Regions from separate parts of the Pradoshia sp. D12 genome, predicted to be linked through region 2. Evidence: predicted binding sites of a transcription regulator. Region 2 holds the regulator's gene; each other region holds the start of a gene.
What was found. The regulator Rex, encoded in region 2, represses fermentation and respiration genes when NADH is low (regulators of the CRP and FNR family bind a similar motif). The targets are predictions, from matches to a motif close to TTGTGAAATATTTCACAA.
Positions count from the first base shown of each region.

Region 1: the regulator Rex is predicted to act here: its motif matches at 1,484-1,501, upstream of qoxA (cytochrome aa3 quinol oxidase subunit II).
Region 3: the regulator Rex is predicted to act here: its motif matches at 1,682-1,699, upstream of F7984_RS08450 (L-lactate dehydrogenase).
Region 4: the regulator Rex is predicted to act here: its motif matches at 760-777, upstream of F7984_RS05830 (formate/nitrite transporter family protein).

Region 1 is NZ_CP044545.1:530,531-533,840, reverse strand. Features, by position in the region: gene F7984_RS02625 (cation diffusion facilitator family transporter) at 1-589, shown strand, start outside; gene F7984_RS02620 (methyltransferase domain-containing protein) at 722-1,312, opposite strand; gene qoxA (cytochrome aa3 quinol oxidase subunit II) at 1,721-2,653, shown strand; gene qoxB (cytochrome aa3 quinol oxidase subunit I) at 2,687-3,310, shown strand, end outside.
Region 2 is NZ_CP044545.1:248,429-251,738, forward strand. Features, by position in the region: gene F7984_RS01415 (ABC-F family ATP-binding cassette domain-containing protein) at 1-482, opposite strand, end outside; gene F7984_RS01420 (redox-sensing transcriptional repressor Rex) at 1,123-1,782, shown strand; gene F7984_RS01425 (YdiK family protein) at 1,819-2,031, opposite strand; gene F7984_RS01430 (CPBP family intramembrane glutamic endopeptidase) at 2,028-2,759, opposite strand; gene groES (co-chaperone GroES) at 3,060-3,310, shown strand, end outside.
Region 3 is NZ_CP044545.1:1,737,553-1,740,862, reverse strand. Features, by position in the region: gene F7984_RS08455 (PTS sugar transporter subunit IIC) at 1-688, opposite strand, end outside; gene F7984_RS08450 (L-lactate dehydrogenase) at 707-1,654, opposite strand; gene F7984_RS08445 (acyl-CoA dehydrogenase family protein) at 2,034-3,176, opposite strand.
Region 4 is NZ_CP044545.1:1,177,607-1,180,916, reverse strand. Features, by position in the region: gene F7984_RS05835 (peptide chain release factor 3) at 1-250, opposite strand, end outside; gene F7984_RS18915 (hypothetical protein) at 561-725, opposite strand; gene F7984_RS05830 (formate/nitrite transporter family protein) at 853-1,689, shown strand; gene F7984_RS05825 (YhaN family protein) at 1,750-3,310, opposite strand, start outside.

The DNA of each region.
Region 1 (3,310 bases), 280 kb from region 2:
CCAATCCATTTTAAGCAGGGAAAAAAATATACCTGATATAACGGCAGCATACACGGCGATTTTTTCCGCCCTCGTCATGTACTTCGTCTATCGCTATAATATAAAGCTAGCAAAAAGAATCAACAGCCATTCCGTTAAAGCTGCTGCCAAAGACAATATTTCTGATGCGTATGTCAGTATTGGAGCAGCAATTGGCATATTCGGCTCCCAGCTAAATATGCCTTTCCTCGATACAATTACTGCCATACTCGTAGGGTTATTGATTTGCAAAACAGCCTGGGATATTTTTAGAGAAGCATCCCATTACTTATCAGATGGCTTTGATGAGTCTAAGATTAAAATCTATCAAAATTCCATTGACCAAATAGAAGGGGTTAAAGGAATTAAAAAAATTATGGGACGAAATTACGGAAATAATGAAGTCATTGATATCATTATTTTGGTAGACAACACGTTAAATATTAAAGAAGCCCATGATATTGCTACTCTTGTAGAAAAGGATTTAATGAAGGATCATGGAGTCTATCGTGTCCATGTTCATGTGGAACCATATGAAGAAAAAACAGAAAAAAGGCCAAGCCCAAATTAATGATAGGTATCCGGCTGTTTGCCCTAAAGAGCTACAAATTGGTTGTTTATATTACTGAATCTACCACTACTCCATAAACCTTCTGATATTTTATACGAAAAAAGGCATTCCAATGGGAACGCCTTTTTCAATTTAATAAGCTAGCCGGTAGATCAGTATTCTCTCAAACGGATTCGTTTCATTTAGAACAATCTCTTTGTGTAGTTCAAACACAGATTGATTTTCAAGAAAATATATATAATCCTCAGATGGATAATATAATATTAGGTGTACCTCGCGATATGTTTCTTCAACGGACAACAGAATGTTCGTTAGAACCTGGCGGAATATTTGTATCGTAAAAGGATTAAAGAAATAAAACCTATTATAAGTTGGTTGAATTTGAAACTCCTCTGCCAGACAACAGTGAAATTGAATTCGGTCTTTCCCCTTGTAATTATAGTTCTTGAGATTTTCCTCAGCTTCATTAATAAATTGTTCATTCATTTCTACCCCACTTACAAATGCCCCTGTTTTGTAATGAAGAAAAAAATTTAGTCTCCCCTTTCCGCATCCAAAATCGACCATATGATCATCACTATTAAGGTCATACTCATCCAATAACTTTTCTAAAACCCAATACGGAGTCGGCTCATATCGGTGATAATGCATAGAATTATAAAATCCAGTTTGATTACCGACTGTTTTTATATGTAATAAATCATCATAATCTTTTTCGTTCATTGTATAACTCCGTTTCACTTATCTAGATTATTCATAAGTTTAAGCCTTTTTGATACTGATCGAAAGCCTTTTTCTATATAATAGGCGTTTTCAGATTTCACATCCTAGTATTCACATAAAAATGCTACTTTAAAGCGACAATTTTACAATAAATTCTAAGAATATAATTAATTGTTAATTTGTTCACAACTTTGTCAAAATTGAAGATTTCCATGTCTTCTTTTAGTTTCATATATTTGTAATTTTGAAATTCAGTTATTATATTGAAAATCAGGGGCTATGGAAAAAGGAAGAATTATACCTAAATAGCAGCAATCAAGGGAAATTATAACTATTAAGGTGTGCAGATTTACATGAATTTCCCTTACATAGCTTAAATTTACTTATTACATTAGGAAGGGGAAAAATATGAATAAAAAATGGGCACTTTTGAGTTCCATGATGGCGTCTATTCTTATGTTAGCGGGATGTGACTGGGTTGTATTCGACACAAATGGTCCTGTTGCAAAAACACAATCCAATGCCATTCTTTTCTCAATGGCTTTAATGGCAGCTGTTGTGCTTGTAGTATATGTACTTTTTATCGTTATTTTATATAAATACCGAGCATCCAAAGCTCCAAAAGATTACGAGCCGCCACATATGGAAGGCAGCAAGGCGCTTGAAATAACATGGACAGTCATACCAATTATTATTGTAGCCATATTAGCTGTAGTCACAGTTAAAACTACATTTGAAGTAGAAGGAAAGCCAAAAGGCTATGAAGATCAAAAACCATTGGTTATCTACGCAGCTTCTTCAAACTGGAAATGGCATTTCAGTTATCCAGAGCAAGGTATTGAAACGGTTAACTATGTAAACATTCCAACTAATAGAGTAGTAGAATTCCGTCTATATTCATACGGACCAATTACAAGCTTCTGGATTCCACAGCTCGGTGGCCAGAAATACGCCATGAGTGACATGGTAACAAAATTAAATTTTGTAGCTGAAACACCTGCTTCCATGATGGGGAGAAATGCAAACTTCAGTGGTGAAGGTTACGCCCATATGGATTTTGAAGCACTGTCTATGACTCCAGATGATTTCGAAGAATGGGTTAGTGAAGTAAAAGCAAATGAAGGCAAGTTAACAGAAGAAAAATTTGAAAAGCTGCTTGATACAGCACACGTCGGCAGACAATCATATTCTTCTACTCACTTGGATTTCAGCCCTCCACCTGAAGGACATCATCATGGTTCTGAGCCATCTCCATCAAACGAGAGCGATGATGCAGACAACACGTTTGATGAAGATACAGAAAAAGGTAATACAGAGCACGAAGATCATTCAAATCATTAAAATTAAAGCTTTCATAAGAAAGGAGTTACAACCTTGGATTGGGATAAATTTATAGTACATGGTGGCCCGTTAATCTATGGCGCAATGGTAAGTATTGTCGCCGTTTCGCTGGCTATTGTTATCGGCCTGACTTATTTTAAGAAATGGCGCTGGCTTAAAGATGAATGGCTTACCACTGTTGATCATAAACGTATTGGGGTTATGTACATTCTCTGTGCTTTAGTTATGTTATTCCGCGGCGGTGTTGATGGTTTATTAATGCGTGGCCAGTTGGCTAGGCCTGAAAACGGACTGCTTGATGCACAGCATTATAACGAAATCTTTACAACGCATGGCGTGGTTATGATTTTATTTATGGCAATGCCATTTATCATTGGTTTAATGAATATTGTAGTGCCTCTTCAAATTGGGGCGCGTGACGTTGCTTTCCCTTATTTAAATGCAATCAGCTTCTGGTTATTTTTTGCCGGAGCAATGTTATTTAATATCTCGTTCGTTATTGGTGGATCACCGGATGCCGGATGGTCAGCCTACTTCCCGCTTGCAGGTATAGAATTCAGCCCTACTGTGGGGAATAACTACTACAGTATTGCGATTCAGATTGCCGGTATTGGGACGCTGCTAACGGGTGTTAATTTTATCGTTACAATTTTAAAA
Region 2 (3,310 bases):
GTATAATCATAATCCGAGAAACGCAGACCGTGTAAGACAGAACGTACATCTGCTTCCATTTGGTAACCGCCAGAATTTTTAAATTGCTCCTGGAGACGATCGTAATCTTTTAATACCCGGTTATATTTTTGTTCATCATTGTAGACAGAAGGATCAGCCATAGATTTTTCCAATAATCTCAATTCATCTTCTTGTTTTTGTAAGCCTTCAAAAACAGAGATCATTTCATCCCAAATAGAGCGGTCTGATTGGAGACCGGTATTTTGAGCCAAATATCCAATCGAAACATCTTTTGGCTTATAGATCTCCCCACTGTCATGTGAAAGGTGACCTGCAATGATCTTAAGCAGGGTGGATTTTCCTGCACCGTTTCTGCCAACAAGTGCTATACGGTCTTTCGTTTGAACTTCGAGCTTAATAGTAGATAAAATTGCTTCAGCTCCATAATATTTGGATACATTATTAACTTGTAAAATAATCATATTCTCACCTCAAGAAGTACATACCTTAAGTGTAGCCTACTCTTGATAAGCACCGCAACTTAATAGAAAATTTGTGAATACTCACACAAAAATTACCAAAAATGATAGAAATATTATAGAATAGGAATAGGAGAATAAACTTTCAGTGAATTTACGTGCTTTATTAATCAGGAAAGATCCCATATGATTGGTACCGCGGAGGTAACCTGGAAACAATCAGAACCGCTAGTCCTAGTATTTTGCTCGAATATAAAATTAACGAATCATTGATAAAAAAGCGGCGTATTATACATAGCTAAGATAGTTAGAATTATGGTAGTGAAGAAAACTTCTGATATAATTTCTATGTGGTACCCGGGCACTCCAAGGATTAGATATTGATTTTATATGGAAAAAAGCTGAAAATATGAATAGATTAATTATTCGTATAATCTTAAAAACGAAAGTAAGAAATAACAGCTGTTTCAGCAATACTTGATTAACCTTATATGTTATGTGCAAAGCAATCGAAAAATCAATGGTTATTGAAGGAAACTATTTTCATTGGAAAACCGGGGGGGTAAAACCAGTCGGGATTATCAAAGGCAGTTTTGATATATGGAGTAACGATTGACAAGAAAGAATAGGGAGAAGGGAATTAATTTTGCAGGAAAATACTAAAATACCGCAGGCTACAGCCAAACGACTTCCATTATATTATCGTTTTATACAAAATCTACACGCGTCAGGAAAACTACGAGTTTCTTCCGCAGAACTAAGTGAAGCTGTTAAAGTAGATTCAGCTACTATACGAAGAGATTTCTCGTACTTTGGTGCTTTAGGTAAAAAAGGGTATGGTTACAATGTTAATTATCTATTATCCTTCTTTAGAAAAACTCTCGATCAAGATGAGATTACAAAGGTAGCTCTAATTGGAGTCGGGAATCTAGGTACAGCTTTCTTAAATTATAATTTTATGAAAAATAATAATACAAAGATTGAAATGGCGTTTGATGTTTCTCCTGATAAAGTAGGAACCCTTATAGGGGATGTTCCGCTCTATCATATGGATGAACTGGAGAAAAAACTTGAAAAGCAAGATATTAGTGTAGCTATTTTAACAGTTCCATCACAGGTTGCCCAATCTATTACAGATCGTTTAGTGGCTGCGAACATTAAGGCTATTTTAAACTTTACGCCGGCACGTCTGAATGTGCCAGACAGCATTCGTGTCCATCATATTGACCTTGCAGTCGAATTGCAATCATTAGTATATTTTCTTAAACATTATCCATCCGGAAATACGGAAGATACAGAATAAAAAATCTCGAAGGTTTTCCCTCCGAGATTTTTTTTGTTATTCTTTTGGTTTTTCACTTTTCATTTTCTTTATTTGCTTATGAATCATCACCAAGCGGATTCCTGAACCAACATCAAGTGTAGCCAGTATGATCAGGAAATAGGTAAAGAAATCCCAACCGCTGCGTGATACATTTTGAACAGCAAAAAATATAAAAATAGCACCTAAAATTAAGTAAGTCGTTGCCATATACAACGGTGAACGTCTCATAACAAACCTCCGATAAAGCTTTGAACTTTATTAAGCTCTTCCATATTTTTTAATATATCATCTTTGTAAAGTGATTGTACGATTACAACTAATGTATTCATAGTAATGTGGGCAAAAATAGGAACAAGGATTCTCTTTGTTTTAACATATAAATAAGCAAATGTGAATCCCATTGCTGTATAAAGCAGGATATGTACAAATTCCATGTGAGCAACGGCAAAGATCAGTGAACTGATTAACGCGCTCAGGAAGAAATTCAATCGCTTGTGTAATGTGCCAAAGATAATTTTCCTAAAGACAATCTCTTCTAAAAATGGCCCAAGTACAGAACTGACTACCATAACAAGCGGTACTGCCTCAATGAGACCGAGTATATTCTGTGTATTTTCAGACCCGGTAGGAATACCAATAATTCGTTCGATATTACCAGCTATAGATTGTGAAAACAAAGCAAGAAATACTCCGCCAATTGCCCAGCCGATCGAAGCTCCCACACTTGCCTGATCGCCTAAGCTTCTATTATTTTTTTCATATCTCAGTAGGACTAGAGTAATGATAGAAGCCAGAATAAAGCTTATAACAATCCAATACCCTGCAGCCAATACTTCTATCCGTTCCGCGGGGATATTCGTGTTCGATAAGAAAACCAGCATAATTGGGATACCAAGAATAGAAGAAAATTGCATGGCAATATAGGTAATGAGAATTGACCAGTAATATTTTTTCAAATAGAAAAACTCCCTTAATCTTTTATATAGATATTAGATTGCGTATATCTTTAATTTTAACCGTTTTTACCTCATAGTTACAATTGCGAAACATTTTCCTTCTCTTCATCTACCAAACTGAAATAAAAAGGATATTTAGACCTTATTTGGGTAAGATAAATAAATGGTGATAAAATTTAAAAATTTTAACTAATATTACTTGCAAATCATTGGTTCTTTATTTAAACTATAAATTGTGTTAGCACTCAACGATGATGAGTGCTAATAAAAATGGAGATAACTTTAAGGAGGTAGTTTTACTTGTTAAAGCCACTAGGAGATCGCGTTGTGATTGAACTTGTCGCACAAGAGGAAAAAACTGCAAGCGGCATCGTGTTACCAGACACTGCCAAAGAAAAACCATCTGAAGGCAAAATTGTAGCGGTAGGAACAGGCCGTGTCCTTGAGAATGGTGAGCGAGTAGGATTGGAAGTATCTGAAGGCGATCATATTATCTTCTCTAAATATTCAGGTACAGAAATTAAATACGAAGGTAAAGAATACTTAATTTT
Region 3 (3,310 bases), 1.5 Mb from region 2:
GTATACCTCCTAACTGATTTTCTTTTGCTGAGATAACAGAAAAACCAACAAAGTGAGCAGCACAACCTGCTAGAGCGGCTCCACCAGCGATACCTGACAGTTCAAGTGCTATAGCTAATGCGACGGAGGATGCTGGAGATACTAGGAATAATCCCCAAACTACTGCCAAAACGATTGAAGCGATCAAAGGACTTCCGGCTGTTGATGTTTTAATAAACGCACCAACGGATGTTAAAATAGGTGCTATTACTGTTGAAAGCTGTATTCCAACAAATCCAGAGATTAATATGGTTGCAAATGGAACTAACATCATATCAAGCGGTGTTTTGCCGCTCAATCTTTTTCCAATAAAGGTTGCTAATGTTGCAGTTATTAAAGCACCAATAGGTTCTCCTGATTTAATCAACATACCCGCTTCGGTAATACTAATAGCGCCTGCTCCCAATGCTGCTGCTATGGCCGCAGAGAATACCACTAACCCATTCGCTCCTAGCATAATTGCAATACCTACCCCGATTGCTGGTGCCATTAACCCTGTAGCTATTGAGCCAATTTCAATCATCCATGCCAAATCCAAAATGGAACCTATATTTTTTATTAATAGTCCGATACCCAGCGTAACGAAAATACCTTGTGCAATACCAGTTGAAGCATTAAATATTCTAGGCATTATATATTCTTTTTTCATCTGTCATTCCTCCTGTTGTTAAAAGCCAATGCTTCTCATGTATTCACGTAGTATTTCATTCGATTGATCAAATTTTTCTTTTTCTGTGCTAGTTAGGTTTAACTCAACTACTTCTTTAATACCTTCTCTTGTAATGATAGAAGGCACTCCAGTACAGATATCTTTATATCCATATTCGCCATCAAGAATAGTAGAAAGTGCGACAATTTTATGAGAATCATTAAATATTTCTTTAGTGATAGATGCCAGAGCTGATCCGATACCGTAGTAGGTGGTTCCTTTTCTTTCTAGTATCTCAAACCCTACTCTTTTCACTTTTTGCAATAATAAATCTAAATCGATTTCCCCAATTTCTTCTTTTCCTTCTTCTAAAATTTGTAGAAGTGGTTTTCCCCCAACAGTCATGTGGGACCAAGCGGCAAATTGAGAGTCTCCATGTTCACCCATTGTATAACCATTAATACTTCTTGGATCAACATGTAAAATTTCCGATAAATAATTTTTCAATCTTGAAGAGTCTAATGAAGTTCCAGTACCAATTACTCTATTTCTCGGAAGGCCAGATAATTTCCATACCATATAAGTCATAATATCAACTGGATTGGATGCTATCAAAAAGATACCGTCAAACCCACTTTCCATTACTTCCGAAACAATAGACTTCATAATCCTTGCACTAATTTCCAATGTATCTAGTCGTGTCTGACCTTTTTTAGGAGGAGGACCAGCAGTTATGATAACGATATCTGCATCTTCGCAATCAGAATAGGAACCCGCAGTAATTTTCGTTCGGCTTGGCAAAAAGTCGATGCAGTGTAATAAATCCCAAACTTCACCCTTTGCTCTTTCATGGTTAATGTCAATCATAATTAATTCATCGCAAATTCCTTGATTAATTAAGCTATAGGCTGCACTTGATCCAACCAAACCAGTTCCTACCATTGCTACTTTTTTTAGATTTCTCAAATTACTCACTCCTCTAAGATGTTAAATATGTGAATCTTTTCACATAACGCATTATCAATATAGCTTCTTATTTTTTCATGGTCAAGAAAAATGTGGTATTTTTCACTAAATATACATTTATTACATTAAAAAGTTAACTTTACTTTTTTTGAATAAAATCAAGCTGGAAATTAAGCTATGAATAGCACTTTTGCTTTTTTGTATATCCCTTTAATGAGTTTAAATTATTCTTGGAAAAAGTGACCCCCAATCAACTTGGAATAAAGACAATAAAAGAACCTCATTATCTTAATGAGGATTCTTTCTGAATATAAGAAACGATGAAAAGTTCATTTAATATTTTCTTTAACTATGTTACATCCCAACTGTTTTCTCTCTATTACACCTGTTTCTCCAACGCATTTTTAGCAAGTAAGGTCAGCGTAGAATCATCCATAGGAGGATTATGCAGACCTGCCCGAACATCACGATAATATCTTTGCATTGGACTTTTCCGTTGCAGGCTTTGTGCGCCGACTATTCGCATGGCTGTATCGACAATCGAGATTGCTTGATTGGTTATAGCCGTTTTAACAGCTGCCAATTCAGGACCCATTTGTTCACGTTTCTCAGGATACTGCTCCCATCTTTGAGCAATAGAATATAAAAAGCTCCTAGACTGCATCAGCTCAAGCTCCATTTGACCAATCTTTGCCTGAATATGCGGCAGTTCAGAGATTGTGCCCTTTAAACTGTTTGGTGAATACGTTTTTGCAAATTGAATCGCATAGTTACGCGCTCCCATTGCAATGCCTAAATAACACGCAGGTATATGTAAAAGCCAGCCTGAAGCTTTTCTAGCAGAAGCTCTTTCCACAAAATCTTCTTCACGAAGCACTACATTTTCCATAAGTAAATCATGGCTGCCAGTTCCCTGCATCGAGATCATATCCCATGTTTCATCAATACTCACACCGCTCTGGTTTTTGTATACTTTAAACCAACCAATCGTTTCCTCGTCAGGAATCCATGCACTTACAAGAAAAATATCCAAAACCGGAGCCAGTGAGGTGTACGTTTTTCTTCCGTTAAGAATCCATTTATCTCCTTTTCTAAGAGCGATCGTCTCTGGTCTATCTCCCCTTGTTGGGCTACCTGTCGCTGGTTCAGATGCGGCACGATTAACCAAAGCTCCGTCAGCGATTTCGTTAAATAGTTTCTTTTTATTTTCTTCTGTCCATGTTTTATTTTCTAAGAGCTCCAGGATTACCATATTGTGCCACCCAATTGCTAGTGACGTTGAACCGCAATGCTGGGCGATGATCTCCTGGCCAAGCAAAAAAGTCGTTAACCCTTCCCCTGCTCCTCCAAATTCCTGCGGCAAGGTTAAGGTTGTATACTTCATTTTTTTCAAATCGGTAATATTCTCGGCTGGAAATGAGCGTTCCTCGTCATATTTTTGTGCTCTTACAGAAAACTCTTTTGCTACGTCTTTTAATTGCTGCAAAATAGTTTCTTGTTGCTTTGTTAAATATTCCTCCATGTTGCCAGCTCCCTTATCGAAAAAACTATTCTGGGTTGAATAGTATGGTTTATATGTTTATCATATCACTTTGCCGTTTCTATACCCATTACCAAACTATAATTATTCCCCTATTCCCTAAGCAAAACACCTAT
Region 4 (3,310 bases), 930 kb from region 2:
TATTAACACGGGTCCCATTATAGTCAAACTGCATAACACTAGAGGTTACGGAAATTCCACGCTGCTTCTCAATTTCCATCCAGTCGCTTGTCGCATATTTACCGGTTTTACGTCCTTTTACAGTTCCAGCGTCACGGATTGCGCCACCAAATAAGAGCAACTTTTCTGTTAACGTCGTTTTACCTGCGTCAGGGTGAGAAATAATTGCAAAGGTTCTTCTTGATTCTATCTGTTCTTTTAAATTTGTCATGTAAGCCATCCTTTTATATATAGTAAAACTTCATAAATCTATTCATCTTGGATCTACATCTCCAATGATACTTTGATGTTGTAAAAAGAAAATAACCACTTTAACAATTCTTATTAAAATCAAAATCCATCTTATCAAATATACCATGTAAAAAAATAATATGTGAATAGGCGAATCATAAGTTTTAATCAAACAGTCATATTTTCTCATATGTAGTGAATTACAGTCAATTAGTGTCCGTTTAAGTATTTCGCAATTCTTTGGGGCAAGGTAAGATAACATAAAAAAAACGAGCATTATTGCCCGTCCTTTAAGCTACTTTTTTCTTATTGGTTAATTTTTTTGTAATATAGCTGATCACGAAAGGTGCAGCTGCTGCAATAACTCTTTTTAAGATTTTACTTTTCAAGATAATCACCATCCTTATACTTACCTTACCCGTATTCGGTGGAAGATAATCACAAGATTTACGCAAGTTTACCTTATTTGAATAAAAGAGGCTATCAGAAAAGTGAATAATTTCACAAGCTTATTGATTAATTATAGAAGTCATAGTAGTTTATTTAGTAGACGTTTTTTCAGCATAGGAGGAATTTAACATCATGGAAGAACAAGGATTACAGTATTTAGTTGCCCTTGCAAAGAAAAAGAAAAGGCTGTTAGACCATTTTCCTCTTCATTATTTCTTAAGAGCGATGATGGCAGGAATATTTGTAGGGTTTGTAATCATTACCTGCTTTAGAACAGGAGAATATTTCAGGGTAGCCGACTCACCTTTTGCATACCTATTCCCGGCACTTTTCTTTGGTATCGCATTAATACTCATTATTTACGGTGGGGCAGAGCTATTTACCGGTAATACCGCTTATTTCACTGTCGCTTATATGCGTAATGAGGTAACTCTCAGAGATTTAGGCCGAAACTGGGGCGCTTGTTATCTTGGCAATGCTGTTGGGGCAATCTTCTTTGCCATTTTATTTTACCTTACAGGCATATTCAGCCACATTCCAAACGAGCATTTAATGCACGAAATTGTTTCTTATAAAATGCATGGATCTGTTTCAGCTTTATTCTTTAAAGGAATCCTTTGTAACTGGCTTGTTTGTTTAGCTTGTTACTTGCCTAGCCAAGTAAAAGGTGACGGAGCTAAAATGGCAATGATGATTGCAGTTGTATTTTTATTCTTCTCATCAGGCTTTGAACATAGCATTGCAAACTTATCATTATTCTCAATTGCATTAGTATCACCACATCCTGATACCATTACAATCGGAAATGCCATCTACAATTTGATTCCTGTTACTTTGGGTAATATTGTCGGTGGAGCAATATTTGTAGGAATGTTATATCAGTTCTTAAGTAAATCAAGCACAAAGCTTCAATTACAGGACAACATGAATAAAATCTCTGAAATCACTGAGAAAGAAAATACAAAATAATAAAGTGAACCAAGAAAAAGAAGACCAATTCATAAAGTTTGAATTGGTCTTCTTTTAATTTCAGCTCATGACGGCCTCTTTATGAATGTGAATCAATTGATACTCCTCATGCGACAATGTTTCCTCCAACAAATCCAATAAATGATAATGATGAGTGAAAAAGATAACTTGAGTTTTTTTCGATAATTCTTTTAAGATAGATAACGTAATTTTTGAACGTTCATTATCAAAGTGAACAAGAATATCATCGACAATAAATGGAATAGGTTCATTTTCCTCACAATATTTTTCTATGCTTGCAACTCTTAAGGATAAATACAATTGATCTTTTGTTCCATCACTCATCGCGTCTATTCCAATTTTCTCGTTATTTCTTAAACCCAGTAGTACTTCTTCATCCTTTTCATTATAATCAACAGTCAATCCTTCAAAGGAGTTCAGTGTTAATTTTGCAAACAGTTTTGATGCTTTTGTTAAAATCGGATTTTGATTTTCGGAACGGAAATATTCTATTCCCTTCTGTAATACAAATGTAGCTAATTTTTTTTGGACATATTGATCGGTCAATTCTGCGAGCTCAGCCAGGATACTTTCTCTTTCTTCTGCGGCCTGAACAGCTGCATATGAATTTCCCTTAATCTTTTCTTCATATTCTTTTCTGCATACACCAAAGATTTGGTTCTGTTCCGTTCTTTTCTCTTCCAAATCTGCAAGCTCTGCCTTTAATTCTGCCATTTCACTTTCCATAAAATCTAAATCAAGCTTGTCTATTTCATCCTTCATTTCTTGAATCGATAAGCCATTGCCAATCTCAAGTAACACCTTCTCCAGATTGATCAGTTCTGCAGACAGCTTTTGCTTTTGTCGATATTTATCTTCAATAATTTGCATTTCCTCGATGGTCTTTACACTTGCTGTCTGTAACAATTCATCAAGACGATTAAGCGCCATCTCTTTCTTATCCTTCGCTAACCGATATTCTTTTTTCCGTTTATCCAATTGTCCTTGCCATTCGAGTTGATTTTGCTTACACTTTTTCTGCTCCTGCAACTGATTCGTTAAATCATAGATAAAGGATTGGATATTTATTGGTTCAGGTAACTGTAACGTGTTAGCTACAATTCTGATATGATCTACATAATCCTGTACAAATAACATGCCAGCTTTTGCTTTGCTATTGATATCTGCCCATTCATCATACGTAGTAGTCAATTCATTGTACTTATCAAGCCTTTCCATTGTGTAATCAATCGGAGCCTGACTTTCAACTTGCAAGGGTTTAGTAGCATCCTCCCATGCTTCTCTCCAATTGACTAATTCACTTTGCTTGCTCGCCAGCTCCTGCTCGATTTGTTTAAGATCAGCAGCCTTGCTCTTCCACTCTTTTTCCAATGAATTCTTCTCATTGAAACGCTCTGTTGCTAAATGGACTACTCTATTTGCTTCTCTTATTAAGTCTGTGAGTGTCCATTCTGACACTTGAGTATCTAGATCATCGATTACTTCTGACAGGGCAAGGTATAAACGGCTTTTGATAGCCAATCGTTTTTCTGTCAGCTCATCCCAAAGTTTCTGTTTCTTTTTATATTCGCCTTGATTCTGCTTAATAACCGTGTATTTT